Regions from separate parts of the Tepidibacillus fermentans genome, predicted to be linked through region 3. Evidence: predicted binding sites of a transcription regulator. Region 3 holds the regulator's gene; each other region holds the start of a gene.
What was found. Region 3 encodes LexA, which represses DNA repair genes until DNA is damaged. Its sites were predicted from a motif close to CGAACATATGTTCG; they were not measured.
Positions count from the first base shown of each region.

Region 1 (3,287 bases), on a different contig from region 3:
TGAAGATTGGTCAAGATTGCTGCGAGATCCCCAGGTCGTTCAATCGCTGGACCAGATGTGGTGCGAATCCCTACTCCCATCTCGTTGGCAATGATATTGGAAAGGGTGGTTTTCCCTAACCCTGGTGGTCCATAAAGAAGGACATGGTCTAAAGGTTCATTCCGCATCTTTGCCGCTTCAATAAACACTTTTAAGTTTTCTTTTACTCTAGCTTGCCCGATATATTCCGATAAAAAACGAGGACGCAGGCTAAATTCGACACTTTGATCCTCCGTTAACATCTGAGCGGAGATAATGCGATCTTCCACTGCCTCTTCCTCCTATTCTCTCATCAGATTTTGTAATGCCAGTTTAATTAAGCGATCAAGGGACTCACCCTTTTCAATCAAAGGTTGCAAGCTTTTTAAAACTTGATGAATCTCTTGCTCATGATAACCCAAGGATTTTAGCGCTTCTTTTAAATCGGAACCTTGTTCGGTAGGTATTACCTCTATTTCTTCCCTTTTCATTGTATCAAAAAGATTTCCGCTAGAACTTAATCCTTTTACTTTATCTTTTAAATCTAAAATGATCCGTTGTGCTGTTTTTTTGCCGACCCCTGGCAATTGGGTTAAAAATTTCTCATCTTCTGAGGCAATGGCCTGAATCACTTGATTCGGATTTCCTTGACCAATTATGGCTAATGCTCCTTTTGGTCCAATTCCCGATACCCCTAACAATAAACGGAAGAGGTAACGTTCTTCTTTATCTTGAAAGCCATAGAGTCCCATCCAATCTTCACGCATATGGTGATGGGTATAAATCATACAAAATTGATTGAGCATCGATTGATATTCTTCAGGCCGTGGGACAAAAACCTGATACCCTATTCCATTGACATTCACAATCACTGATTCTTCATCGAGATCAACAATAGTTCCTTGGACAAAATCGATCATATGGTTTTCCCCTTATTGAGTAAAGATATCATTTTGGCAGAATGGGCATGGCAAATAGCTATTGCTAACGCATCGGCCACATCATCAGGCTTAGGAATTTCCTTCAGATTCAAATACATTCTTACCATTTCTTGAATTTGCTTTTTTTCTGCTTTCCCATAACCCACAATCGCTTGTTTGATTTGTAAAGGCGTATATTCAAAAATGGGTAGCCCTGCTTCTACAGCAGCTAACATGAGAACTCCCCTAGCCTGTCCAACGGTAAATGCCGTCGTTACGTTTTTATTAAAATATAGTTTTTCAATGGAGACGGCTTCTGGTTGATAAGTCGCAATGATTTCTTTCGCTGCATCATAGACTTGCTTTAGCCGAATTCCTGTATCTAAACCAGCCTTGGTCTGGATGCTTCCATATTGAAGAGGACGAACTTGATTTCCCTCTTTTTTGATTACACCAAAACCAACAATCGCAATTCCCGGGTCAAAACCTAATATTATCACAAAATTCCCCCATCGAGATACGAACATATATTTTCATCATGCTGATTATACCAAAAAAACACCACAAAAAAAAGCCACGGAACCGTGACTTTTTATTAGTTTCAGCGATTTACTATTCCATTGAAAATTCACTAAAGGTTGATAATACACTATTATATTCTGCAATATTATGAACAGGAATGCCTTCTTGCAATTGGCGGATTGGTTCTTCAGGAAGTCCTGTTTCTAAACTCTCGATGTCAATTTGGAAGAACGTTTCAATCACTTGTTTTTCCTTTGGATCTTTATATAAAATCAGATGACCATCTGGACTTAATCCAAAATAAGCACCTTTACAATCAGGAGCCAAATCTTCTAAATTTCTTTTCAAAACAATTTCGTTGGTTTTATGATCAATTTTCTCAATCATCCAATTCGGATATTTTTGTGAAATATCCTTCAATGAGAGAATTTCATCTTTTTTTTCAATCAGATCTTTTCCACATGCATAGTGCGTAATCAATGTTAATTTCATCGGGACGGATGCATTAACTTCCCGTGTAGATTGTGAATTTTCTAACTCATTAAATGCATATAAGGATATGGTTAGGACAACCAGTAAAGGAAAAATAACAAAACGAATCCATTTCCTTAAAATAAAATGAAAATACATGAAAAAACCCCTTTTTATGGTTTTTTCCTATTCATACCCAAATCTTTACCTATTTATACATTTTAACCATTGCATAGAACAAAATTATTTCACAACTTTTGTTCTAGAGGTTAGAAGGAGTTAAATCCCTGGCATCAAAGTACGCTTATGTTCACTTATACGATGCAAATGTTCAATTTTCTCAATCACTTCTGGTTTCCCTTCTCCTGTTAATAAATAACGATCTAAATCCTCATATGTAAATCCCATTTCCTGTTCATCGGTTTGTCCCACCCACAAATCAGCTGATGGGGGCTTAGAAATAATCGACTCAGGAATACCTAATTCCTTCGCCACCATTCGAATTTGATGTTTGGTTAAACTAGCGACAGGATTAAAATCAGCTAAACCATCCCCACCTTTTGTCATATAGCCCACATAGATTTCGGAGTAGTTACAAGTATCGGCAACAAGATACCCCTTTTGTCCAGCTATAGCATATAGGCTAGTCATTCGTAGTCTAGCTTTGGTATTCCCCTTTTGTAAATCATTTAATGGTTCAATCTTCTCAATCTCAGGTAATATCGCATCAAAGGCGGGTCCAACGTCAATCTTCACAAGATTTAAATCAATCGCTTCTGCTAATGCATTTGCGTCTTTCTCATGCACAGGATTAGAATAAGCAGGCATCCAAATACCTAATACACGCTCTTTTCCTAATGCTTTAAGGCATAATGCAGCGGTTACAGAGCTATCAATTCCACCAGAAATACCGACAACGACCCCTTTTGCACAGGCATTTTCAACATAACTTCGGATAAAATTGACCCGTTCTGAAATATCTTCTTGAATTCTTTCCTTATATTGTCTTAATTTTTCTTGAAAAAGATCCAATGATAATACCCCCTTCCTTATCCCTTCATAAAAGATTTCATTTTTTAATATCTTATTAAATTTTTCCCCTCAATTCAACTTATGCTCTCAAGATCTTTTCCCGAAAAGAATAATAGCAATCAAATTTAAGACGAAAGCGTTGAATATAAGGGAGCACATGATCTTTTTTATATTTATTAGGCCGGTAATAAGCACCTAAGCTCTCTCGGAAAAATTCATTCGGATATAAAGAAAGTTGGCGTAAGATCATTCGCTCATCATCTGTTAGTTTTCGATAATAGGAATAATCTTCTTCTACTTTTAAAAAGATATCTAAATCCCAGT
Region 1 covers NZ_SMAB01000025.1:10,477-13,763, reverse strand. The annotation lists gene ruvB (Holliday junction branch migration DNA helicase RuvB) at 1-308, opposite strand, end outside; gene ruvA (Holliday junction branch migration protein RuvA) at 321-938, opposite strand; gene ruvC (crossover junction endodeoxyribonuclease RuvC) at 935-1,438, opposite strand; gene EDD72_RS11440 (BofC C-terminal domain-containing protein) at 1,551-2,090, opposite strand; gene nadE (NAD(+) synthase) at 2,211-2,963, opposite strand; gene EDD72_RS11430 (phosphotransferase) at 3,043-3,287, opposite strand, start outside.
Region 1: the regulator LexA is predicted to act here: its motif matches at 1,459-1,472, upstream of ruvC (crossover junction endodeoxyribonuclease RuvC).

Region 2 (3,287 bases), on a different contig from region 3:
TCGTCCGTAGCAAAATTAACGAAAAGCAAAGTTCCAACTGAATTAGAGGATGTTTTGGCTTATGCTAGAATAGTGGATCAGATGTTGCGACTACCGATACTCTATGTTGAATACAGTGGGAAATATGGTAATCCGGATTGGTTAAAAGCGATTCAACAGATCGTAGAATATTCACAAATCTTTTACGGTGGTGGTATTCATTCGTATGAAAAAGCAGTCGAGATGAGCCAATATGCCCATACGATTATTGTTGGAAATCTGATTTACGAAGACTTTCCTACTGCATTAAAAACAGTACCGGTTAAAGGGGTTTCTTATACACAAATTGAAGAATGAGGTGGAGCAATTGAAATACAATACCAAATTATTCTTACAACGAAAACGAAGAAAGCGGCTGGAACAGGGGCATCCTTGGGTCTTTCAAAGCGAAGTAGAGCGAATTGAAGGAGAACTATCTCAAGGGCAAATTGTCCAGATTGTGAACCATCAAGGTGTATTTCTGGCACTTGGCTATGCCAACCCAAAATCACAGATTATTGCAAGAGTGCTCAGCTATCATCCAGATGAAATGGTTGATGCTTCTTTCTTTATTCGACGAATTCAACAAGCGAAAGAGTATCGTCACCGATTTTTACCCGGTGTTAAATCATACCGAGCTATTTATGGGGAAGCCGATTTCTTACCTGGCCTCATTGTTGATAAGTATGAAGATTATCTTGTCGTTCAGATTCTTTCTTATGGGATGGAACGTTTAAAACCATATATATTAGAAGGCCTTCTCACGGTTTTTAAACCTAAGGGAATCTATCTTCGTAATGATGTACCTGTTCGCGAATTGGAAGGTTTGCAGCAAGAGACAGGTATTTGGTATGGAGAGGTTCCACGACATGTTGAGATCACCGAAAATAATTTACATATCTTGGTTGATGTATATGAAGGTCAAAAGACGGGCTATTTTTTTGACCAACGGGAAAACCGTGCTGCATTAAAGCCGTTAATGAGAGGATGGGGAGAGAAGGGAACGGAAGGAGCAGAAGTTCTCGACTGTTTTTCTCATACTGGAGGTTTTGCCATTCATGCGGCCCATTATGGGGCAAAGGAAGTTACAGCTGTTGATATTTCAGAGCTAGCCATTGAGACAGCAAAACGCAATGCTGAATTAAACGGTTTAGAAGATCGGATTCAATTCGAAGTGGCCAATGTCTTTGACTTTTTACGAGAAAAAGAAAAAGAAGGGCGACAATATGATGTGGTCATTCTAGACCCACCTGCTTTTGCGAAATCGAGATCTGCTGTCAAAGGAGCCTATCGGGGTTATAAAGAGATTAATTTAAGAGGAATGAAGCTACTGAGAGAAGGAGGCTTTCTCATTACGGCAAGTTGTTCTTACCATATGACCCCCGATTTATTTGTACAGATGGTTCAAGATGCCGCTTCCGATGCCCATAAAATTCTACGTCCAGTCACCTTTGTAGGAGCAGGAAAAGATCATCCCGAAATCGCAGGTGTCGATGAAGGGCATTATCTTAAGTTTGCGATTTATGAAGTAAGAAGCAGAGGATAACTGATGTATAGGCTTGTATGTTCTAACGCTACTCCGATTCCTTGCGGTTTTCCGTGAATAAACAGATGGAGGGAAAATTCGCTCGCAAAAGTCGTAGCTTATAGAACATACAAAGATGATATAGGCTTGTATGTTCTAACGCTACTCCGATTCCTTGCGGTTTTCCGTGAATAAACAGATGGAGGGAAAACTCGCTCGCAAAAGTCGTAGCTTATAGAACATACAAAGATGATATAGGCTTGTATGTTCTAACGCTACTCCGATTCCTCGCGGTTTTCCATGAATAAACAGACGGAGGGAAAACTCGCTCGCAAAAGTCGTAGCTTATAGAACATACAAGCCTTTTATTTCAGTATGCTTCGGCATTTATTCTACAAGAAAATCAATCGATTGATTGAACGAATAGGGATGATTCGATATAATTTGAAAAGAGAGATCAGAAACGAACAAATGTGCTTATGATGTTGATTGATTGGAAGAATGAATGGAAGGGTGAAACCATGACACAAACCCAAGCGGCAGATATTTTTGCAGGATTAAATCCTCAACAAAAAAAAGCAGTTGAAACGATAAATGGGCCCATTCTCGTATTAGCGGGAGCAGGTAGTGGGAAAACGAAAGTCTTAACGCACCGAATTGCGAATCTCATTCAAAAAGGAGTATCTCCTTGGAATATATTAGCGATTACCTTTACCAATAAAGCAGCTAGAGAGATGAAAGAAAGGGTTGTTCGCCTGGTTGGGCCGAATGCGGAAGAAATCTGGATCTCTACTTTTCACTCAATGTGTGTTCGCATCTTACGTCGAGATATTCACCGTCTGGATTACTCGAATAACTTCACCATTCTTGATGCAGGGGATCAACTTACCGTTGTCAAACAGATTATGAAGGAATTAAATATCGATACGAAAAAGACCGACCCAAAAGCGGTTCTAGCGACGATTAGTCAAGCCAAAAACGAACTAAAAACACCAGAACAGTATGGTAGATTAGCTGGAGATTATTTTAGTCAAAAGGTCTTATCCATCTATGAAAAATACCAAGAACGTCTGAAAGCCAATCAATCGGTTGACTTTGATGATCTCATCATGTTAACGGTTCAATTATTTCAAAAAAACCCGGAAGTATTGGACTACTATCAACGAAAGTTTCAATATATCCATATCGACGAATATCAAGACACGAACCGAGCTCAATATGTTTTAGTTCGGATGCTGGCTGATTATTATCAAAATATCTTTGTCGTTGGTGATACCGATCAATCGATCTACAAATGGCGAGGAGCCGATATTCAAAATATCTTAAACTTTGAAGAGGACTATCCCAAAGCTCGGTTGATCAAATTGGAACAAAATTATCGCTCAACAAAAAATATCTTAAAAGCAGCCAATGCCGTTATTGAGAATAATACCCAACGAAAGCCCAAAAATCTTTGGACAGAAAACCCAGAAGGAAATAAATTGACCCTTTATGAATCCATGAATGAACATGACGAAGCTTACTTTATTGCCAAAGTGATTCAAGAAGGGATTCACAAAGGGAAAAGTTATCAAGACTATGCGGTTTTATACCGAACCAATGCCCAGACTCGTGTGATTGAGGAAGTGTTTGTAAAATCAAATATTCCTTATAAAATCGTCGGTGGTACCAAATTCTACGATCGAAAAGAGATTAAGGATATCCTTGCCTACTTAAGACTGATCGTGAATCCTGATGACGATAT
Region 2 covers NZ_SMAB01000016.1:27,019-30,305, reverse strand. The annotation lists gene pcrB (heptaprenylglyceryl phosphate synthase) at 1-336, shown strand, start outside; gene EDD72_RS09510 (class I SAM-dependent rRNA methyltransferase) at 326-1,564, shown strand; gene pcrA (DNA helicase PcrA) at 2,065-3,287, shown strand, end outside.
Region 2: the regulator LexA is predicted to act here: its motif matches at 2,008-2,021, upstream of pcrA (DNA helicase PcrA).

Region 3 (3,287 bases):
ATGTTCGCTTTATTCGTTTAATGTTTACTGACCTACTTGGTATAATCAAAAACGTAGAGATTCCAGTAAGCCAATTGGAGAAAGCATTGGATAATAAGATCATGTTTGATGGTTCGTCGATTGAAGGATTTGTTCGCATCGAGGAATCTGACATGTATTTATATCCAGACCTAGATACTTGGGTTATTTTCCCTTGGGAATCAGAAGAAGGTACTGTTGCTCGATTAATTTGTGATATTTATATGCCAGATGGAACACCATTTCCAGGAGATCCAAGGGGGATTTTGAAGAAAGCATTAAAAGAAGCAGAAGAATTAGGTTTTACAACAATGAATGTAGGACCTGAACCTGAATTTTTCCTTTTTAAAACAGATGAAAATGGAGAGCCAACATTAAAGTTAAATGATAATGGTGCATACTTTGATTTGGCCCCAGTAGATTTAGGTGAAAACTGTCGCAGGGATATCGTATTAACATTAGATAAAATGGGATTTGAAGTGGAAGCTTCTCATCATGAGGTTGCACCTGGACAACATGAGATTGATTTTAAATATGCGGATGCAGTTCGTACAGCAGATAATATCCAAACGTTCCAACTTATCGTTAAAACCATCGCCCGTAGGCATGGTTTACATGCTACATTCATGCCGAAACCATTATTCGGAGTAAATGGATCGGGAATGCATAACCACCTTTCTTTATTCAAGGGAAATGTTAACACATTTTATGATCCAAATGATCCATTAGGTCTTTCTGATACAGCTAGATATTTTATTGCAGGAATCTTAAAACATGCTCGTTCACTAACTGCGATTACCAATCCAACTGTTAACTCATATAAACGTTTGGTACCTGGTTACGAAGCCCCTGTATATGTTGCTTGGTCCGCTAAAAATAGAAGCCCATTAATTAGAGTCCCTGCTTCAAGAGGTCTAAGCACAAGAATTGAGGTTCGCCATCCTGATCCCTCAGCAAATCCATATTTAGCTTTAACCGTGTTACTAAAAGCTGGACTTGATGGGATTAAGAATAAATTACCAATACCCGACCCAATTGACCGAAATATTTATCACATGACGGAAGAGGAAAGAAAACGTGAGGGAATTGAAAACCTGCCAACTAGCTTAGAAGAAGCGATTCAGGAATTACTTAAAAACGAACTAATCTTATCCGCTCTTGGTGAGCACGCTGTCGAACATTTTGTAGCTGCAAAACAAATTGAGTGGGATATGTATAGAACCCAAGTTCACCAATGGGAAAGAGATCAATATTTAAAATTGTATTAATTATGATGAAGGGGCTGTCCAAAAAGTAGTATTTAACCCCGAAATCTAAAAAAAGCAACCCCAAAGAATGCTGTAAAATCAACATTCTTTGGGGTTTAATTTTGGCGGATTTTCAACTTAAATGAACTTTTTAGACAGCCCCTTCTTATTTTAAATGATTAAAATATTTGCCGGAAGATACCGATCACCTTTCCGAGAATAATGACATCTGGTAATAAGATCGGTTCCATCGATGAATTTTCAGGTTGAAGACGAATTTGATTCTTTTCTTTAAAGAACCTCTTAACCGTTGCTTCACCATCTTCGGTCATCGCAACAACAATTTCACCATTACTCGCTACAGGTTGTTGTCTAACGATCACATAGTCCCCGTCCAAAATTCCAGCCTCGATCATACTGTCTCCTTGAACAGTTAACATATATACCTGATCACCGTTTACCATATGTGCAGGTAATGGAAAATAATCTTCAATATTTTCAATAGCTGTAATTGGTAACCCGGCTGTTACTTTACCGATTAATGGTACCCTCACCGTTTGTTGGGCATTTGTCTCCCGATCAAAATCATCCGTAAGAATCTCTATTGCTCTTGGTTTTGTAGCATCTCTTCGAATAAGCCCTTTTTTCTCTAACCGAGCCAAGTGACCGTGTACAGTAGAACTAGAGGCTAATCCAACAGCTTCACCGATCTCTCGAACAGATGGGGGATATCCTTTTTCCCTTACGGTTTGTTTGATAAAATCTAATATCGCTTTTTGTCGATTGGATAATTTATTCATATGACACCTCACATAATATTCCAATTTTTATTTTATTATATCATAGGAAAGTGAAATTGCAAACATTCGTTCTGATATTTTTGATCAGAAATTTTGTTCCACTATTAAAAAGTGATATACTAAATCTGTCTTTTTCTCGTCATATTAAATGCCAGAGTAATGTTTCATTTTATATTAGATATCTTAGTTTGGTTTGTTACTTTTATTAATTTTTAGGGAGAGGATATTGTGAAAGTAGCGATTTATTCAAGGGTGAGCACAGATAGAGACCAACAGTTTACTAGTCTCAAAAGGCAAACGGAAGAAAGCATTCGCTTTTGTCAAAAAAGAAATTGGACAATTGTAGATATGATTGAAGAACAGGAAAGTGGTTACGAAATCGATCGAGAAGGGATCTACCATCTACTTCATCTTTTTAAAGAGAGATTAATCGATGCAGTAGTGATTCAAGATGAGACAAGGATTGGCAGAGGAAATACGAAGATTGCCATTCTTCATCAAATTCGTAAATATGGAGGAAAGATCGTTTCATTAGAACATGATGGCGAGTTAGTTGTTTCTGAAATGGATGGAATGGTCTTAGAAATTCTAGCAATCATCGAGGAATACCAACGACGTTTAAATAATCGAAAAATTTCACGTGGAATGAAACGTGCTATAGAAGCCGGGTACGAACCAGCTAGAAATCTAAAAAACATTGATCAAGGTGGCCGGCAGAAGAAGGAAGTTCCCATTGAAGAAATTATTCGTTTAAGAAAGCTTGAATTGACTTTTCATGAAATTGCAGCTACATTACGTGGATTTGGTTATGATATTTCCAAAGCAACGGTACATCGAAGATACCAAGAATATGAAAAAAAGTTAAAAGAATCAAGTAGCACATCGGATTATTGATTAAAGTTTATAACTGTCATATAATCATGTAACGTATTAAAGAAAAAGAGAAAGGAGTTCTAGCATGAGTCAATCTACAAAAATTTCACTTTCGATGTTGCTCGGTGTTGTTGTAGGTTTTATTTTCAACCTCTATATTCCTGAAAACACGATTCAATTCCTAGATAAGAATATTTTTCATTTAATAGGAACTGGTTTTATTCGTTTTATCCAATTTATTGTAGTACCAATTATTTTAGCATCATTAGTTGTTAGTATGACTAGAATGAAAGATATTAAAAAAAATAGGTCGATATAGTCTTAAATTAATGATATTATATATTTCAAC
Region 3 covers NZ_SMAB01000007.1:129,028-132,314, forward strand. The annotation lists gene glnA (type I glutamate--ammonia ligase) at 1-1,286, shown strand, start outside; gene lexA (transcriptional repressor LexA) at 1,445-2,065, opposite strand; gene EDD72_RS06540 (YneB family resolvase-like protein) at 2,294-2,959, shown strand; gene EDD72_RS12940 (cation:dicarboxylate symporter family transporter) at 3,024-3,257, shown strand; partial or broken gene EDD72_RS12840 (dicarboxylate/amino acid:cation symporter) at 3,268-3,287, shown strand, end outside.